DNA from 2 places in the Arthrobacter sp. FW306-06-A genome. Region 1 is predicted to be linked to the other one. Evidence: riboswitches for the same ligand, from Rfam matches in the RefSeq annotation. Region 1 holds a riboswitch; the other holds the start of a gene.
The links. Region 1 has a riboswitch for cyclic di-AMP ahead of LFT49_RS22655 (M23 family metallopeptidase). Riboswitches for the same ligand answer to the same signal wherever they lie in the genome.
Positions count from the first base shown of each region.

Region 2: it holds a riboswitch for cyclic di-AMP, as region 1 does, so the genes downstream of both, LFT49_RS04650 (C40 family peptidase) here and LFT49_RS22655 (M23 family metallopeptidase) in region 1, are expected to answer to the same signal.

Region 1 covers NZ_CP084553.1:72,023-76,445, forward strand. The annotation lists gene LFT49_RS21485 (hypothetical protein) at 140-616, opposite strand; gene LFT49_RS21490 (heavy-metal-associated domain-containing protein) at 862-1,191, opposite strand; cyclic di-AMP (ydaO/yuaA leader) riboswitch at 1,432-1,613, shown strand; gene LFT49_RS21495 (NlpC/P60 family protein) at 1,621-2,394, shown strand; cyclic di-AMP (ydaO/yuaA leader) riboswitch at 2,897-3,061, shown strand; gene LFT49_RS22655 (M23 family metallopeptidase) at 3,196-3,843, shown strand; gene LFT49_RS21505 (heavy metal translocating P-type ATPase) at 4,049-4,423, opposite strand, start outside.
Region 2 covers NZ_CP084552.1:968,245-972,667, forward strand. The annotation lists gene LFT49_RS04640 (metal-dependent transcriptional regulator) at 1-529, shown strand, start outside; cyclic di-AMP (ydaO/yuaA leader) riboswitch at 670-881, shown strand; gene LFT49_RS04645 (M23 family metallopeptidase) at 892-1,713, shown strand; cyclic di-AMP (ydaO/yuaA leader) riboswitch at 1,842-2,019, shown strand; gene LFT49_RS04650 (C40 family peptidase) at 2,081-2,767, shown strand; gene LFT49_RS04655 (NlpC/P60 family protein) at 2,930-3,703, shown strand; gene LFT49_RS04660 (HNH endonuclease) at 3,968-4,423, shown strand, end outside.

The sequences.
Region 1 (4,423 bases):
AGGGTCCTCAAAGTATCAGCGGCGGCGGATCCGCCTGGAAGGGGGCATGCAACGGCAAACCCCAAGGGTTTGGTGTATTTGCTGCTGGCTAACTGGCTGGACGATGGCGCCGGTTGAAGGCACGGCGCGGTGGAGTGGTTTACGTCCGGCTGATACAGAGGTCACCGGGGGAGGGGCTGCCCGGTGAGTAGGCATAGGTGCTGCCGAGCGCAGCGGCGGCACCAAAATCGGGCAGATCGTAGGGCGCTGTTCCCGGCAGTGGAGCTGCGAGAGTCGTATGTCCCGGGGCAAGGACACAGGCGGCGTCACCGGCAGACATCTCGGTGCACGACCCCGCCGGGTCACAGGACGACAAGGAGAAGGAACCCGCGGCCGCCGGATCATTTGAGGCCACACCTCTTGACGTCCCCATGGCGTGGACGTGGCTGGCCGTCATGGTCTGCAGCTGCGTCGACCCCCCTGGGCCTGCCATTGACATGGAGGAACCCGGGGGCATGTCGTGGGCGCCGCTCATGACGTGCATGCCAAAGATGCCGGCAATGATGGCCAGGGCCGCGGTCAGGAACCCTCCCCGCAGGAGGAGGGCCGTGAGAAGGCGACGATGCGCTGGAGTCACGACTCTTCCTCCTTTCCGTAGAGTTCTCACTACAAGGGTAAACCTGCAGAATGTGCCTGCCGGCCCGCTCCTTCTAGTTCAAACGCGCGGGCCTGCATGTCCGTCTACCGGCGTCGGCGTCGGGATGGTGGCTTTCCGGCACAAGCCGCCCGGGGGCACCTGCGGGTGCTGTCATTGTGGAACGGCCCTCCTCCCCGGAAAGCACAATGCCCCGCGCGAGGAGAGGCTCCGGGGACGTGCAGACATTAGATTCCGACGAAGGTATACCCGGCGGCAGTCACAGCCTCCCGCGTCGCTGCCGCGTCAACCGTACCTTGCACCCACAGACGGGAACGGCCGCCAGGGACGAGATCAACGGAGGCAGACTCCACCCCATCAACGGCAGAGACGGCCTTCTCGACCGTCTGAACGCAGTGCCCGCAGGTCAAGCCGTCCACAGCGAATTCAACGGTAGTGGCACCGGCGGCTGCGGTGGGGGCAGGGGCGGCTTCAGTCGAGCAGCAGCTGCACCCGGACGCGGAGGAAGCAAGCGGCAGCTGGGTACGGTTTTCGGTTCCACACATGTCAGTTTCCATTCCTTGACGAAGGACTAATGGGCGCTGGGATTGAACGGCTGTGAAAGCCGGGCGCAGGGGCCGGCCGGGACATACCACTTCACTGACAACAACAGAAACTATACCGGGTGGGGGTATCGGGAAGAAAGGAGATGTCCTGTGATAAGCATCTCATGTTATTCAAATGTGACAAATGAGGCCTGCGTGAAGTACGGTCGAAGCCGTGCCGGTTTCTCCGAATGCGGCACTCCCGAGCGGACTTGCCTAACTCTGCCGCTGCCCGGGATCCGTTCGCAACTTTCGTCCGGCAGAGACGGGGAAACCAACAGTGGCCTGCTGCGGGCAGGTCTTGGGGTGAAGCCGTGCCTGGTGCTTTTGGCGCCGGTCCGGCCGGGTGTCTCCCATCCGAATCCGACAGCTAACCTCGCAGGCAGTGGGAGAGGCCCTTTCATGCCCATGCGCAAAGCTCACGGCCGCCACCGCGCGGTCCCTGTCCAGACCAGCGCCCTTGCGGTGTTGTCCAAATCGGTCGCCGGAAACGCCGGTGCCGCCGGCCGGCAGGCGGCCGTTATCGCCGCGGCGTCCGGCCTTGTCCTGACCAGTGGCATTGCCGCCCAGGCAGCCGATGCCCCGGCCCAGCGTGAGGCGGAGCCGGCTCAGGCACTGGAAGTCGCCAGCCAGGTCCAGGCCCCGCTCAGTGCGGACGCAACGGTCCGGATTTCCTTCGAGCGCCCCGCGGTGGAGACCACCCCGGCGCCGGTGGTGGAAGCACCCAAGCCAGCCGCCGTCGAGGCGCCCAAGGCGTCCGCCGCACCCGTGGTGGCTGCAGCGGCTGCGCCCGTGAAGGCGCGGGTGACGGTTGCCCCTGCTGCTGCCGCTCCTGTAGCCGCGCCCGTGGCCGGCGGTATCAACGCCATCATGGTTTCCTCCGCCTACGCCCAGATCGGCATGATCCAGGACTGCACCCGACTGGTCGAAAACGCCCTCAACGCTGCCGGTATCCGTGTCGGGGACCTGGGTCCCATGCAGTTCATGAACTACGGCACCGTGGTCACCGACCCGCAGCCCGGCGACATGGTCATGCAGCCCGGCCACGTAGGAATCTACGTCGGCAACGGCCAGGTCCTCAGCTCGGGCCTGAACGGGAAGAACGAAACCGCAGTGCACCCGCTGACCTGGATGACCTCCAAGGGCAGCGTCACGTTCGTCCGCGCCGGTAAGTAAGCCACTGAAGGGCCGGTGATGCACTGCCTTGGGGGCTGTGCATCACCGGCCCTTCAGCACTTCTGCCCCGGTTGGACGCAGATTCATCCCGTAACGGCGGTCCAAAGCGGCGCGACCGCACATGGTTGGTAGCCACCAGGACCGAGCTGGCGGCCATCGCAGCGCCGGCGATCATCGGGTTGCGCAGGCCCAGCGCGGCGACCGGGATGCCGACGGCGTTAGAGAAGAACGCCCAAAACAGGTTGGTCTCTATGCGCGCCAGCGTACGGCGGGGCAGCCAATCGGTTGCGCGATCCGGCCGGGTCAGTGCCCGTAACCACCGGATCGCCCGATCACGATGTCCGCCCGCCACCGTGCGGGCAATGCGCGCTGCTTGGGTCAGGCAGCCGCGAGTGGAGTGAATAACGGATTTGTAACTTATGCGAACGGTTCGCTACTCTAGGGAGGCATACCCCTGGCGGGTATGTGTTGCCCGCTACGCCAAACCCCGCCGGCGGCCTATAACTATGAATTTCTCAAGGCGGGGGCGGAGGATCCACTTACGGCGCGCGCGGAGCGCGCCTTGGGGCGAAGCTACTTGGCGGCTGCGCTGCCGCGCGTCCTCCAGCAGCCGGACAGTCCACTCGTCCGAATCCGACAGCTAACTTCGCCGGCGCCGAGAGGACCACTATCTTGTCTGCCCAGCCCAAACACGGCCGTCGCCGTGCCCTTCCTGCTCCCAGGCCACGCCGCCCCCTTATGCGTGACGCTGCCATTCTGCTGCGGAGCCAACAGTGGGGCGTTACAGCTGCCGTCACGGGAATGATCGCCCTGACGGCCCTTTCGGCTGCGCAGGCCGACCCGGGTGGCCGCGCCGGAGCCCCGGACCGGACCGCCGCGTCCACAGTTCCTGCCGTTGAGGCTGCCGTTACCGCAGTGCCGACCGCCATCCTGACCTTTGACAGCCCCGCAGTGACCTCCCAGCCGGCTCCTGAACCGGCGTCGCCCGTGGAGGCTGCCGGAACGGTTTCAGGATCGACCCCAGTGGCACCGGATGCGGTGGCCCCCACTGAGCAGTCCAGCGGCCTGAGGGCACCACTGGCCGCCATGAATGTGAGCTCCCCCTACGGATTCCGTGTCAGCCCCATCACCGGAGCTGCCGGCGAACTGCACACTGGCGTCGACCTGACAGGAGCATGCTCGACTCCGGTGTTCGCTGCGGGCTCAGGGAAAGTCGTCGAGGCGGGCTGGAGCCCATATGGCGGTGGCAACCGGATCGTTGTGGATCATGGCAACGGGATGAAGACCACATACAACCACTTGGCCAGCATCGGTGTTTCTATCGGGCAACCAGTAACGCAGGGCCAAGAGATTGCGGGCGTTGGTACGACCGGGGCGTCAACTGGTTGCCATCTTCATTTCGAAGTCGTAGTCAACGGTGCCACCGTCAATCCCTCGGCCTACATTTAACGAGACACGAGGATTCCGGCTATGATCCGTCAGCTGTTCCTGGTTGCGGAAACTCAGACCGCCCGCTGACCTGGATGGCCTCCAAGGGCGCCGTCACGTTCGTCCGCGCGGGTAAATAAACTACTGAAGGCCGGTGATGTGCTGCCTTGGGGGCTGTGCATCACCGGCCTTCAGCATGTCTGCCGCAGGTGGGCGGCGTTTCACCTCATTGCGTCCGTCCGAAGCGGCGCAACCGCAGCGAGTTGGTCACCACCAGGACCGAGCTGGCGGCCATCGCGGCGCCGGCGATCATCGGGTTCAGCAGGCCCAGCGCGGCGACCGGGATGCCCACGGCGTTGTAGAAGAACGCCCAGAACAGGTTCGTCTTGATCGTGGCCAACGTCTTTCGGGACAGCCCGATGGCTTCCGCGACCTGCCCCAGATCGCTTCCCATGACCGTCAGGTCTGCGGCGGCGATGGCCACGTCGGTCCCGCTGCCCATGGCGATGCCCAGGTCAGCCTGGGCCAGGGCCGCGGCGTCATTAACGCCATCCCCTGCCATCGCCACGGTCGCGCCGGATTTCTGCAGCCGGCGCACGGC
Region 2 (4,423 bases), on a different contig from region 1:
TGACAGGCATTTGGAGCTCACTGACACCGGGCGCAAGCGCGCCACGGAGGTGATGCGCAAGCACCGGCTGGCCGAACGCCTGCTGGCGGACGTCATCGGGCTGGACTGGGCCTACGTCCACGATGAAGCCTGCCGCTGGGAACATGTGATGAGTGAGCGGGTGGAGCGCCGCATCTACGAGATACTGGACCACCCCACCGAATCCCCGTACGGCAACCCCATCCCGGGCCTTGCCGCGCTGGGCGGCCGGCCGGCCCCCGGCTTCGGTGACGGCGCCATCAGCCTGGTGGAGGCGATGAAGAGCTACGTGCCTGCTTCCGGCGTGACCATCAGCCGCCTCGCGGAGCCGATCCAGGTGGAGCCGGAGCTGCTGTCGCAGTTGGACGAAGGCGGAATCCGGCCCGGCGCTGCAGTGGCCCTGGAGCGCGTGGGCGACTACATCTCGGTGCGGGTGGCCGGGATTGAAGGAGCGCTGGAGCTTCCGCCGGAGGTTGCCGCACACGTCTTTGTGGCCGTCAAGCAGGGCTGAAGCGAAACTTCCATACCCCGGACCTGCCCTTCCAGCCAAAGATAACGGAATTGTTACCTAGGGTCTTAAGCCCCTATAGTAGAACCAGTCGTTTGAAACTTAAGCGTTACCTGATCCGGAGCCGAGCTCTGCCAGCGGATCGGGTGCACGAGTCGTTACTGGCAGAGGCGGGGGAACCACAAGCGGCAGCGGGGGACTGCCTTGGGGTGAAGTCCGTCAGCAGCAAGCCTCTCCAGTGAAGGATTCTTCCGGGAATACCCCTGCGCAGAAGCTTGCCCTTGGCGGGCCGGGTCTTTGATCTCTCTGACCCGAATCCGACAGCTAACTCCGCAGGCTTTTCCAGAGAGGAACCCTTCTTGACCATGCAAACCCCCCGGGGACGCCGCCGTGCTGCCGGCCCCCCTTCGGCGCCGCGGGTTGTCGAAGTTGTCGCAGCGGAGCGCCCCCGCGACCTCCATCGCGACGCCCGCCGCCGCCGGGGTCCGTTCCGCCAGATGACGGAGTTTGCCGCTGCCAGCGGCATCGGCCAGAAGGCCGGCATTGCCCTGGCAGCCACCGGCCTGGTGCTGACCGTGACCGTGCCCGCCACAAGTCCCGTTATGGCCACTGATGCCGCCGGCAGCGCCCCGCTTGCAGCCTCCTCTGTCACGCCGCAGCCCGAGATCTCGGCCGACATCGGTGCCCAGATCGACTTCAGCCGGTCCGCCGTGGTGACCCAGGCGGACCCGGACGGGAAGCTAAAGCAACTGCTGAGTGCCCAGTCGGCCGGCTCCGTGACGCGTGCCGCGTCAGCCGGCACCCTGGCCGCACCGCTGGCATCCCTTGCCACCGCTTCCCCCTTCGGTTACCGGGTCAGCCCGATTACTGGAGGCTCGGGCGACTTCCACCGGGGCCAGGACTTCGTGGCGCAGTGTGGGACATCCGTCCTGGCGGCCGCCACGGGTACCGTGACCTTCGCGGGCTGGCATCAGTTCGGCGGCGGAAACCGAGTGGTCATCGACCACGGGAACGGGCTGGAAACCACCTACAACCACCTGTCGTCCTTCAATGTGAAGGTGGGCCAGACCGTCTCCCGCGGGGATGTGGTGGCGCTGAGCGGCACCACTGGTGCGTCCACCGGCTGCCACCTGCACTTCGAAGTCCAGGTCAATGGCGAAGTGGTCGATCCCATGGGCTGGTTGTAACCGAATGATTGCGCACTCTCAGATCGCCGTGACTAGCCGTGACCTGAATGTGACATTGAAACAAAACTGTTGTACCGTCTAACTCGCGTCAACTTTTCCGAAGTTGACGCTCTTGAGTGGATTGCCTAACTCTGCCACCGCTCAAGGTCCGTTCGCATTTCATCGTCTGGCAGGGGCGGGGGAACCAATTTCGGCCTTCATTCAGAAGGCCTTGGGGTTAAGTCACAAGCTTCCCAGGAAGCAGCGTGGCCGGGTGACTCCCATCCGAATCCGACAGCTCACCTCGCAGGCATTGGGAGAGGCTACCTTCGTGTCTTCACGCCATAATTCTGCGCGCCACCGTGCGCAAACGGTTCGCACCAACCCCTTGGATGCCGTTTCCAAGGCCGTGAGTGCAAATGCCGGGACCGTAGGCCGCCAGGCTGCCGTTGTGGCAGCCGCCTCGGGCCTGATCCTGAGCATGGGCCTGCCGGCCACTGCTGCTGATACCACTGCCGGTGTCTCAGCTTCCACTGAGTCCGGTTCGGCCCAAACGGCCCTCGCAGTCACCGCTGCCCCCACCGCCACGGTTTCCTTTGAACGTCCCGTGGTCAAAACCACCGCTGCTCCCAAGGTGCAGCCGGTGCGTACCCAGTCCACCGACACGGCCACCGCTGCTGCTGCTGCCGGCCAGGACGCCGCGCCGGCCGCCAAGACCGCCCAGACCGTCTCCTCGGCGGCGACCTCGGGCATCGCAGCCATCGCCTACACCGGCATCGGCCACTCGTACGTGTGGGGCGGCACCAGCCCCGTCACCGGCTGGGACTGCTCCGGGTTCGTGCAGTGGGTTTACGCCCAGGCAGGCATCAGCATTCCCCGCACCAACGCGTGGAGCATCATGACCCCCACCTCCGCGCCGCAGCCGGGTGACCTGGTTGTCCAGAACGGCGGCGCCCACGTTGGCATCTACGTCGGCAACGGCATGATGATCAGCGCACTCAACCCCTCACAGGGCACGCTGCTCCACTCGCCTGCAGCCACCGGTACCTCGTCGTACTACCACCTCAACAAATAGTTCTTGGGCTCCGTGCTCCAAGGGCTATTTCTTTGCCCAAAGCTTCTTCGCTAGAAACCACATCCCCGTTCGGGACGCGCCGGCGTACCCCCAAGATGCCGGCGCGTCCAACACACTTTGCCTGCCTACCTGCGGTTGCAAGGAAAACGAAAGAGAGAACTGATGACGACTCGTGCTACCGCACGGCACCGCGCCGAGGTCACCAAGACCAACTCGATCGCTGTCATTGCCAAGGCTGTCAGCGACAACGCCGGCGGCATGGGCCGCCAGGCTGCGGTCATCGCCGCCGCTTCCGGCCTGGTCCTGACCAGCGGCATTGCGGCCAACGCCGCCGATGCCAACGTCAAGCGCGACTCTGCTCCCGCCTCCGCGCTGGAAGTTGAATCCGCCGTCGACGCCCCGATTTCCGCCGCTTCCACCATTGCGATCAGCTTCGAGAAGCCAGCTGTGACCACCACGCCGGCCCCCGTCGTCGAGCCCGAGCCCCAGGTTCAGGTGGAGGAAGCTGCCCCTGCTCCCGCCGCCCAGCCCGTTGCCGCTCCCAAGGTCACCGCCAAGGTCGCCACCGCCGCTGCCCCGGCCGCTCCCGCAGCCCAGGCTTCTGCCAGCGGCAAGGGTGCTGCAATCCTCTCCGCCGCCTACGCCCAGCTTGGCGTCCACCAGGACTGCACCATGCTGGTGACCAACGCCCTGGCCGCCGTCGGCATCCACTTCCACGACTGGCCCGCCGGCTACCTGTCCCTGGGGGACACGGTGCCTGCTTCCCAGGCACAGCCCGGCGACCTGATCTACTACGCCGATGGTGGCGGAGGAATGGCACACATCGCTGTTTACGCCGGAAACGGCATGGCCGTGCATGGCGGCTTCAACGGCAACGACACCGTGGTCTTCAGCGCAAACGTGGGCTCCGGGCCGGTTTTCATCCACGTCAGGTAAGCACCGCATGTCCGGCACTGGCAACAGCCAGTGCTTGTCCAAGGACCCCCGCCCTCGCAGCGGGGGTCCTTGGCGTTTAAGAAGTTCCCCGCAGGGGACTGATGCCTGCCCTGCTGGGGAACGTTCCCCGCAGGGAATCCGGGCGGCGATTACCTGATTTTGCACTTCTCTGTTTACTCTTGTGATGTCGATCCATAGCCCGGACATGCCGAGGGCAGCCGGCCCTCGTGCCCCTGACGGGTGCGGCCGTGAAGAGGTAAGTGCATGCGCACTCTCGTTCTGAATGCTGGATATGAACCGCTGGCGGTCATTACTTTCCGCCGGGCGCTGGTGCTTGTGCTCACGGGCAAGGCGAGCGTCGTGGCCGAAGGGGATGACCCTGTCGTGGGACCCACGGACGTCCTGGGCCGCCCGTCCGTGATCCTCCTCAACCGGTACATCCGGCCCCGATACAACCACTCCACGGCTGTCAGCCGCAGGGGCGTACTCAGACGCGACGGCCATAAATGCGCATACTGCGGCAAGGCAGCGCATACCATCGACCATGTGCACCCCAAGTCCCGGGGCGGGGCTGACTCGTGGGAGAACCTGGTGGCAGCCTGTCTTCGCTGCAACAACGTCAAGGGCGACCACACCCCGACCGAGATGGGCTGGAGCCTGCGCTTTGTGCCGGAGCCTCCGCGCGGCACCAACTGGCAGATCAAGGAACTGGAAAAGCCC